DNA from 4 places in the Desulfosporosinus acidiphilus SJ4 genome. Region 3 is predicted to be linked to each of the others. Evidence: riboswitches for the same ligand, from Rfam matches in the RefSeq annotation. Region 3 holds a riboswitch; each other region holds the start of a gene.

Evidence for each region. A riboswitch is a leader RNA that binds a small molecule or an ion and turns the genes downstream of it on or off. The one in region 3 is predicted to bind cyclic di-AMP.
Region 1: it holds a riboswitch for cyclic di-AMP, as region 3 does, so the genes downstream of both, DESACI_RS08145 (C40 family peptidase) here and DESACI_RS01225 (citrate/2-methylcitrate synthase) in region 3, are expected to answer to the same signal.
Region 2: it holds a riboswitch for cyclic di-AMP, as region 3 does, so the genes downstream of both, DESACI_RS14945 (C40 family peptidase) here and DESACI_RS01225 (citrate/2-methylcitrate synthase) in region 3, are expected to answer to the same signal.
Region 4: it holds a riboswitch for cyclic di-AMP, as region 3 does, so the genes downstream of both, DESACI_RS25685 (C40 family peptidase) here and DESACI_RS01225 (citrate/2-methylcitrate synthase) in region 3, are expected to answer to the same signal.

Annotation. Positions count from the first base shown of each region.
Region 1 covers NC_018068.1:1,770,410-1,772,610, forward strand. Annotated here, with positions in the region: gene DESACI_RS08145 (C40 family peptidase) at 1-884, opposite strand, end outside; cyclic di-AMP (ydaO/yuaA leader) riboswitch at 888-1,022, opposite strand; gene DESACI_RS08150 (hypothetical protein) at 1,235-1,540, shown strand; gene DESACI_RS08155 (sigma-54-dependent transcriptional regulator) at 1,563-2,201, opposite strand, start outside.
Region 2 covers NC_018068.1:3,278,294-3,280,494, forward strand. Annotated here, with positions in the region: gene uvrC (excinuclease ABC subunit UvrC) at 1-93, shown strand, start outside; gene DESACI_RS14945 (C40 family peptidase) at 439-1,119, opposite strand; cyclic di-AMP (ydaO/yuaA leader) riboswitch at 1,123-1,256, opposite strand.
Region 3 covers NC_018068.1:246,950-249,150, reverse strand. Annotated here, with positions in the region: gene DESACI_RS01225 (citrate/2-methylcitrate synthase) at 1-1,091, opposite strand, end outside; cyclic di-AMP (ydaO/yuaA leader) riboswitch at 1,203-1,344, opposite strand; gene DESACI_RS01220 (IS1182 family transposase) at 1,552-2,201, opposite strand, start outside.
Region 4 covers NC_018068.1:2,984,014-2,986,214, reverse strand. Annotated here, with positions in the region: gene DESACI_RS23120 (cell wall-binding repeat-containing protein) at 1-227, shown strand, start outside; gene DESACI_RS13575 (hypothetical protein) at 572-793, shown strand; partial or broken gene DESACI_RS25685 (C40 family peptidase) at 982-1,362, opposite strand; cyclic di-AMP (ydaO/yuaA leader) riboswitch at 1,732-1,872, opposite strand; gene DESACI_RS13565 (FlxA-like family protein) at 2,017-2,201, opposite strand, start outside.

The DNA of each region.
Region 1 (2,201 bases), 1.5 Mb from region 3:
TATCCCAGATTGGGATCAAGTTTAGCGACAACATCGTAAGGAATAGCTTCAGATCCCGAATAGGTTCCCTCACTGACGACTGTAAGAAAGGGTGTCGAATCCACAAGTTTTATAACTTCGCCGGGTTTCAATGTCGAATTCTTAGTTGCTCCAGGATTGCCGGCTAATACTTCATCGGTCAACATGTTATTTTTACGAGCAATTAGCCACCAGGAATCATTGGGTTGAACGGTGTAACTTTTTGTCGTTATTTTGCCATCCAACAATACTTTATAAGCTTGATCTACCGGTTTTATTTGATCCGGAGAGACTTCAGCTTTTTCAACATTAACTTTCTCGGCAAAACTTATGGAAGTGACTTTGTTTTCCGAACTCGGTTTAGAATAATGATCTTGATATTCTTTGAGAACTTTATCTGCATCTTCTTTTGTGGGTAACACTGCGATAACTGACCCATCTGCTTCTAATTTATAACCATCAACATAACAGGTGATGTCATTCGCCAGGCTTGTTTCATCTAAAGCAGATTCAAGATAGACCGCCGGCCTAACTCTAAGGTTCTCATAAGTAATAACATCATGAGTTTTGGCAACGATTCCATAGGGCTGCCCTTTTTCTTCTAAAATCGAATTAACGAGGCTTTGAGCTGTAGCTGCATCTCTTACCAGGCCAACTTGATGGCCGTTAATGAGTACAGCAGCCGCTGCCGTCGTAGTCGTAAGATTATAGGTGACCCCGCCTAATAAAATGAGGGAAACAGATAAGGTTCCGATAACTTTTGGTGACTTCCAGGATATTCTTTTCAAGGTATGAGACCAATCGAAATCTTTGATTCGGTTAAGTACTTCGCCTTGAATCTGAGACAGTTTACGAGACCATTGCATATTTTCTTCACCTTTTTCAGCCTACGAGGTTAGTTGACGGATTCGGGCAAGAAGGTGTAAGCCCTTCGCAATATTTGCGATTAACCCCATAAAAAAATCCCCCGCTCTAGACGACACTAGATTCGGCTTTCCTTCTCCTTTCATTGACATATCATTAATTATTCGACACTATATGCAAATGTCCTCTAATTTTATTCTTGAAAAACTTGTTAATGTTTTAACAAGTTCTAAAAAAGGAAGTTTTTTTAAATGGATTCCGCGTAATCTCTCTTAGTTAATGGGTAGACTAAGCATACTGAGCAAGGTAAAAGTATAGTTCAAGCATTGAATTATCTAAGGGAGGTGCTATTTTGTATAAACTCAATTCAATTCAACGGGAAGAAATAGTTGATTCTTTTTGTAAGGTTGTGGATACTGGAAATTCAGAATTAATCAGTGAGGACTTGTATAATCACTTGAACTTAAATTGTAATTTCCCTTCTCATTTTAGTTTGGCAGGTTTTCGAGACTCGTATAGCGGGGAACATTTCCAGGAGTTTGTAGATTCTTTTAATCATCATTCCCCGCAAAGTCAATGGCTTGATGCGCCGGAAATCAGCTGCGAATTTAGGGACTTAAATCAAACTCTGGCCGATTATGCAAGTTCTCATATCTAGTAAAAGTATTAACCGGTTAAATTTAGATTTTTATGCCATATTTCTGCAGACGATAAAGCAGAGTGGGGCGGGTAATTCCCAAATATTTAGCGACTTTGGTTTGATTATAGTTATGTTTTTCCAAAGCCTTGATGATGAGGTGCTTCTCCAATTCTCCTAAGGAGAAGCCATCTTCTGAAAGATTTATCTCAGGGGTTGTTGATACTTCTAGATGGGTTAGTAATTCTCTGGGAAAATGTATTGATTGAATCTCTGAACCCTGACAAACAATAAGTGCTCTTTCAATGACATTCTGCAACTCTCTGATGTTTCCGGGCCAGTTATATTGCGTCAGGGTTTTCATTGCCTCAGAAGAAATTTTCTTGCTTTTCGTAGGATCAAATTTCTCCAGGAAATGATTGACCAGGAGGGGGATGTCTTCTTTCCTTGAACGCAGCGGCGGCATAACGATACGCATAACATTTAAACGATAGTAAAGATCTTCACGGAAGGTTCCATTAGCAATTGCCGTGGTAAGATCTCGATTAGTGGTGGCAATAACTCTCACATCTACATGAATTGTTTCAGTCCCGCCTACTCTTTGGAAACACCTTTCTTGTAATACTCTAAGTAATTTAACCTGCATGCTTATGGGCATTTCGCCAATTTCGTCGAGGAGAAT
Region 2 (2,201 bases), 1.9 Mb from region 3:
GGACTGCCAAGAGCAATTGCAGTCTCAATTTTTGAATATTTTCACCCGGCTCCGTCACTTAACCCTTTGGAGGAGGAGAAATCAATTCCATGATCTTAAATTACAGAGTGGAGTTATGCCGAAAATGTTACTATAAACGCACTCAACAATGCTTAAGTACAGATGACTATATCAATAATTCAAATGACTTTTTAACGAAACCTGGCGGTGAGTGTCTTCACTACAGGCCCGTTCCTTGGGTACCTCGACCCCCACTTCAATGAGTGAGGGTTACTCCTTCTATTTCTTCAGCGGGGAGTAGAGCCCATCCTTCAGCGCGATAGCATTTGTTATTGGCTAGGCACTTGCGGAGCGAAACTGTCCACAGGACACTTTCGGCACCAAAGCCCCGAGATTCAACTTGAGTTGAACAAGTTCACTAAATACTTTTATGATGATCTAATTAACCCGCCGTGCGCCTAAATAACGGTTTGCATAATAGTTCTCATTCAAATTGGTAACACGAATACCTTTATTTGAGGCATGAACAAAACGCCCTCCGCCAATATAAATACCCACGTGAGAGGCCCCTGAGGCATAAGTTGAAAAGAAAACCAAATCACCTACTTGCAGCTGTCCTCGGCTCACTGAGGCTCCAACTCTAAATTGCTCGGCAGCCGTTCTAGGCAAAGAAGTATTTACCGCCCGGTATACATACTGGGTAAATCCTGAACAATCAAAGCCGCTTCGACTCGTTCCGCCAAAACGGTAAGGGACACCCTGCAGGCTTAGTGCATTAGCAATTAATTGGTAACTGTCCGACCGTGAGACATGACTTTGGGACGCATTTGCCACTTGAACAGGCTCGGATTGAATCGTTTCGGGTCTTGTTGTCGGAACCTGGACTACCGTTGAATTTGTTTTCTCTGCAGATTTGCCAATGTCACTTGTGGTAATTGAAGGATTCTTCCAATGGAACTGAGTGCGGATGGTCTTGGTGTAGGATCCAGTTGACAGGGAAATTGAAACTGAGTTGGCGGCAACTTTACCCGTTTCCGGTACTGATAGACTGCTTGCCAACAAGATGCCTGCCAAAACTGTGCTTCCTAACCACATCCGCCCGGATGAGGAAATTAGCAAGGAAAATCCACCTTTCATTTGCTTACGAGGTTAGTTGACGGATTCGGGCTAAAGGTGTAAGCCCTACACGAAATTCGTGATTCACCCCAAGAAAGTCCCCCGCTCCTAACATAGTTGGGATTCAGCATTTACTATTAGTCTATTCGTCTATGTTAGGCTATTCGCCAGTATGTCTAAAAAGGCCTGCAATAATTCGTGGAAATTCTAACTAGCAATTCCATTATTTTTGCAACTCAGGAAACATTTAGTAAATCTATCAAGAAAACTTAGCCGGCCCTAAGCCTCCGGCGAAAGCGGCAGGTTAGTTGCACTTATGCCAGAGGACGAAGACACTGTCTTCGCACGAATTAGCTCATCTTGCAGTATACAACCAAGGGTTATACTCTCTGATAGTACAAAAAACCGCCCCTCAAATTGAGGGGCGGGTTTTTTCTTGGGCCACAGGAGGCTAAAGAGTCAATATTGAGGCTTAGGTCAAGTAGGTTTTCCCACTGAGCTCCTTCGGTTTCCCATAAGGCGATTTCTCCTTTTTCTCAGCCTGGGATGTCACCATCACCAGAACTTGATCACCACTTAGTCCCCACTTCAATCCTCTCTAGTTAACGTTCTAGAAGTTTCCTTAACACTCCTAGACAATCTAGCCTCTTTTGCAGAAAAGCATTTCCGGCAGTTTGTAAGGCATCGGCCAACACCTTCCAAACCTCTTACAGCCTTCCCAACTTTTCCACCTCAAGGCAGGCTACACTGCACTAAGTTCCTTCCTAATGCAGGTTCTACCCTAAGCCATAGCTATAAAAGCCACGCACTTAGGCCTCCACGGAAAAGGGTCGCGCCCGCATGCCATTGCGGATCCCCCTCATTCCTTAACCCCCAGCAGCAGCCCTCGACTGGGCGTCGAAAGCCACCACCAGGAACTTCATCGGTATGCCCTCGGCGGATTATTAGGCCCGCCTTCGATTGCCAATCGTGCACTAGAATAACGCTCCATAGCCCAAAGTAAAATTAATGTCTCAAAGAATTTACAGTGATTATTTTACCTGATTATCGTTACTTTGTAAAAAACCTTTTAGCTAGTTATACCT
Region 3 (2,201 bases):
TACAGGTTAAACTCATTGTCTAAGCCCTTTTCCCGGGCCAGTTTAGCAGCATAATCTTTAAGAATGACAGTTCTCGGATCCGAAATAGAATAGACGGCGTGACCGATCCCATATATCAACCCAGACCGGTCAAAAGCATCCTTAGTGAGGATCTGAGTAAGATAACGCTCTATCTCTTCATCATCTTCCCAATCCTTAACTTGATTTTTAATATCTTCGAACATCCTAACCACCTTAATATTTGCCCCGCCATGCCTCGGGCCTTTGAGAGCGCCAATGGCTGCTGACATTGCCGAATAGGTATCGGTACCGGTTGAAGTTACGACATGAGTGACAAAGGTTGAATTATTTCCGCCGCCATGTTCGGCATGAAGCACCAGAGCAAGATCAAGGAGTTTGGCTTCAAGTTTCGTATAGTTACTATCTGGCCTTAACATAGACAGGATGTTCTCTGCAGTTCTTAATTCCGGGCGCGGACTATGAATAAAAAGGCTTTGGTTGCCATGGTAATGGGACAATGCTTGATATCCATACACCGCTAGGGATGGGAAACAGGCAATCAGATGCAGACATTGTTTCAGTACATTATTAATGGATGTATCGTCAGGGTTTGTATCAAAGGAATACAAGGCCAGAACACTCCTGGCAAGAGCATTCATGATATCTTTACTGGGGGATTTCAGGATAAAATCACGAGCAAAGTCCTCAGGCAGCTTCTCATAACCTGCCAAAACCTGGTTAAACTCCTCTAGATCTTTCTGGTTTGGAAGATGTCCGAAAAGCAGCAGATAGGCGGTCTCTTCGAAACCAAAACGGTCATCCTCAGTAAATCCTTTGACCAAATCCGATATGTCGTACCCCCGATAAATTAAACGGCCCGGGACTTGAATAATTTCACCTTCATCCAGGATATAGGAATGCACCTCACCGATTTCTGTTAAACCGACAAGAACACCTCTCCCATCTAAATCCCTAAGTCCTCGTTTGACTTGATATTTGCTGTATAATTCCGGATTAATAAAACTGTTTTTTTCAGAAACCTTACTTAAGTCGGCAAGAATTTTCCTGTCAATCTGTTTAAAATTTGTCATAATTATCCTCCTTGAGTTAAAAAATAAAACCCTAGACGAACACGTCTGGGGTCAGCTAAGTCGAAAAAGGCAAAAACAAAATAAAGCTAGGCAAAAACAGCTAAGCTCAACTTTCTTTCCTTCTAACGCTTACGAAGTTAGCTGACGGATTCGGGTCGAAAGTAACCCTACTTTCACAAGAAAATTACCCGTGAAAGATTCACCCCAGAAAAATGGTTCCTCCGCTTCCAAAAGAATTAAGCGATTCAGTATAGGTAATTGTTAAGCAATTACGATCTAAGACCAAATTATTAGGTTTCTTGTTATTATATTACATAGAGGCGCATTTAGTCAATGTTATGGATCAGATTGCCATTGAACGCTTTTCTATCCAATTACTTTTCTATCCGAGTCAATTTCATAATGTTTAATTGTTAAAGCTCAGACCTTCAGAATTTCGTTAGTAACATTTTTTGAAGATTTATGCTGCAGCTATACGTTTGAACTTGTTCAATCGGTCTACGGCTAATTTGCAGAGGGTATAGGTCAGGATAGAAAACTCGAAGTCGATTTTGGCTACGTTTCCTCGATGTCGAATGTTGTTTAACTGAAAGTACTCTTTGAGATAAGCATTAACACGTTCTACGGCTGTTCTCTGTTTATAGAGTTCAAAGTAGCGCCCACTTCCTCTGGCTGGAACGGTGTATTTTCTGGGGTCTGAGGAAACCTTAACCTTGAATACCTTTTGACACTGGTTGTTTTCTTTCAGAGGACACTCTTTGCACTTCTTGGGTTGAGTATATTTCAACGTGTCGTATCGGGAATCATAGCTATCATATCGGTAGGAATGACCTTCTTGACACTTAGGGCAAAAGTATTTGTCCTTGTCTTCGGGTAGTTGTTCATTGCGTGGATTGTAATCAATCAGGGCCCTTGACCCCATGGCTTTTGCTTGTTGGTAAATTGGGCTGTAATCGTAACCAGCATCCAAAAGCGAATAGGAAGGCTTCAGCTGGGGGTGAAGTTCATGAAGAGCCTTGAGTAGAGGAATCGCCATTTTGCCATCATTGACATTTCCCGAGGAAAGTAAGGACTTTAAAATGTATTGGCTTTTACAGTCCACGAGAAGAT
Region 4 (2,201 bases), 2.2 Mb from region 3:
CATTCCCTAATTCCACAATCATTAAAATATCAACTTCTAGCGGTACTGAAGAAGATAATTTTTTGTTAATGGGGAATTACTTGGAGATTTATAATATGGGTATTCCCAGAACTACGGGTGATAATATTATTGCCGGCGATGCCGCTTATTCGGGTTTTCTCAATCATCCCATTGGTTTCCCGCCTTCAACTGATCCGGTAAATTTTATATTTACAAAGATTGATTGACAAGGCGCGTTTCGACAAAAGCTGAACATCGGGGCTTCGGTGGGGGGAGTCTACCCCACCGAAGCAGAGAACGGGGACCACTCCCACTTATTGAAGCGGCAGTCTCACGATTGGATGAAAGTGGGCTGGATTTGTTTTTGAAAGAAGTTTTATGAAAATTAGTGCTTTTGGCACATATTTTTGTGCCAAAGGTCACTATTCAGTACCTGTTATTTAAATTATGATTAAAGGAAAAATTAGTTATTTGATAGGCACCATTTTTCACTAGTTCAACAAACGAGCCAAGCTTTAACAAGTATTTATTTTAATGATTGTTTGATCGATTGCATAGGAGGGCTGATAGAGTGGAAATATCGGAGCAGGATTTGCCCAGTTTGATTGAAGAAGGTTTACAACTTTTGCAGTCTGGCTGCAAAATCCAAGACTGTCGATGTATCTATTGGTTTCTGAAAGGTAAGTGTACGTTAGATCGTCTCGGCTTAGAAGGAGAATTGGTCGATAAATTTCGATTTAGTTTGGAACTTGAAGAAAGAGTAAAACTTTTGCAAACAGTATTCGATCAATAACTTCTTTGCAACTTGGTTTTATCAACTAATTTTTGGAACATATTAAGTAAACAGATACCCGGTACTTCCGTAAGGACACGTACCGGGTATCTGCTTTACAAAATCGTGAGACTCTCATTTCTATAAGTGGGAATGGTCCCCGTTTAGCCATCTGTGCCGTTTATACGGTAAACGAATGATGGGGTAAGTTAAGAATATCTTCGGGCTCCAAGATAATGTTCAGTGTAAAAGCTATCACTTAGACTGGTAATAGTTACACCTTTACGTGGGTTATCAGCATGAACAAAACGGCCGCCACCGATATAGATACCAACGTGAGATGCTCCATTAGAATAGGTCGAAAAGAAAACTAAATCACCCGGTTGTAGTTTATCTTTACTTACAGCATTGCCCGAAGAATACTGTGCATAGGAGGTTCGAGGAAGAGAAATGCCCGAGCCTGCATAAACATACTGGGTGAATCCAGAACAATCGAATCCATTGAGAGATGTTCCTCCAAAGATGTAGGGTCTGCCTACTAGGCTGACAGCATGATCAATGAGTACATTAAAGTCACTGCTTCCGCGGGATATGTGTGTGTCAACCGGAGATTCGTTTGGTGTAACTTGAGCTATTTGCACCGCCTGTACTGTTTGTGTAAGTTTGCTTGCTTCTTGATTGTTTGCAGTCTGAACTTGTTCTGTTTGTGCAGTTTTCAAACGTTCATTGGATGTTAAGGTTTTAAGATTGACTTCTGTGGTATTCAAAGGCAACTCTTGGTGTATAAACTGAGGGACTAAGGGTGACGTTGATTTAAGATTAAAGGCAATGGGCACAATTTGAGGATCGCCGGCTGAGACTTGAGACGTTGATGGCAGAAGGGTATTGCCACCTATCAAAAGCATTCCGGAAAGAATGACTCCCGATAGGCGTGATAGTCCTGGAGACAGTTTCATTAATTCTTCACCTTTCATAGCTTACGAGGTTAGTTGACGGATTCGGGCAGCAGGTATAGCCCTACGCATGGAAGCGATTCACCCCAATATCAGAAGTAAAATCCCCCGCTCTAGAGCAGACTCTAGATTCAGCTTTTTTTGTTGTTCAATTTGCATAAGTAAAAAATTCGACAAAATACCGTTATTTCCTGCTCAAACGGATGTGTAATATCTGGAAAACAAAAATGCCAAAATCCCATCATTTATATGATGGGTATTTTGGCATTTTTGCTTAAGATTAAAGAAAGATTAAGCCCTTATGTCAATAGTACTATTATTCAGCGAACTCCGTAAGCTTTGCTGAGGACTAATATTTTCTGCTTGCTGATTTGAAGTATTGTTTTGATTTTTTTTTGATTCAAGTTGTTTTAATTGAGCTTCCAGTAGTTCTATTTGAGTTTGTATTTGTTGCACTTTTATCTGTTTGGTTCGGG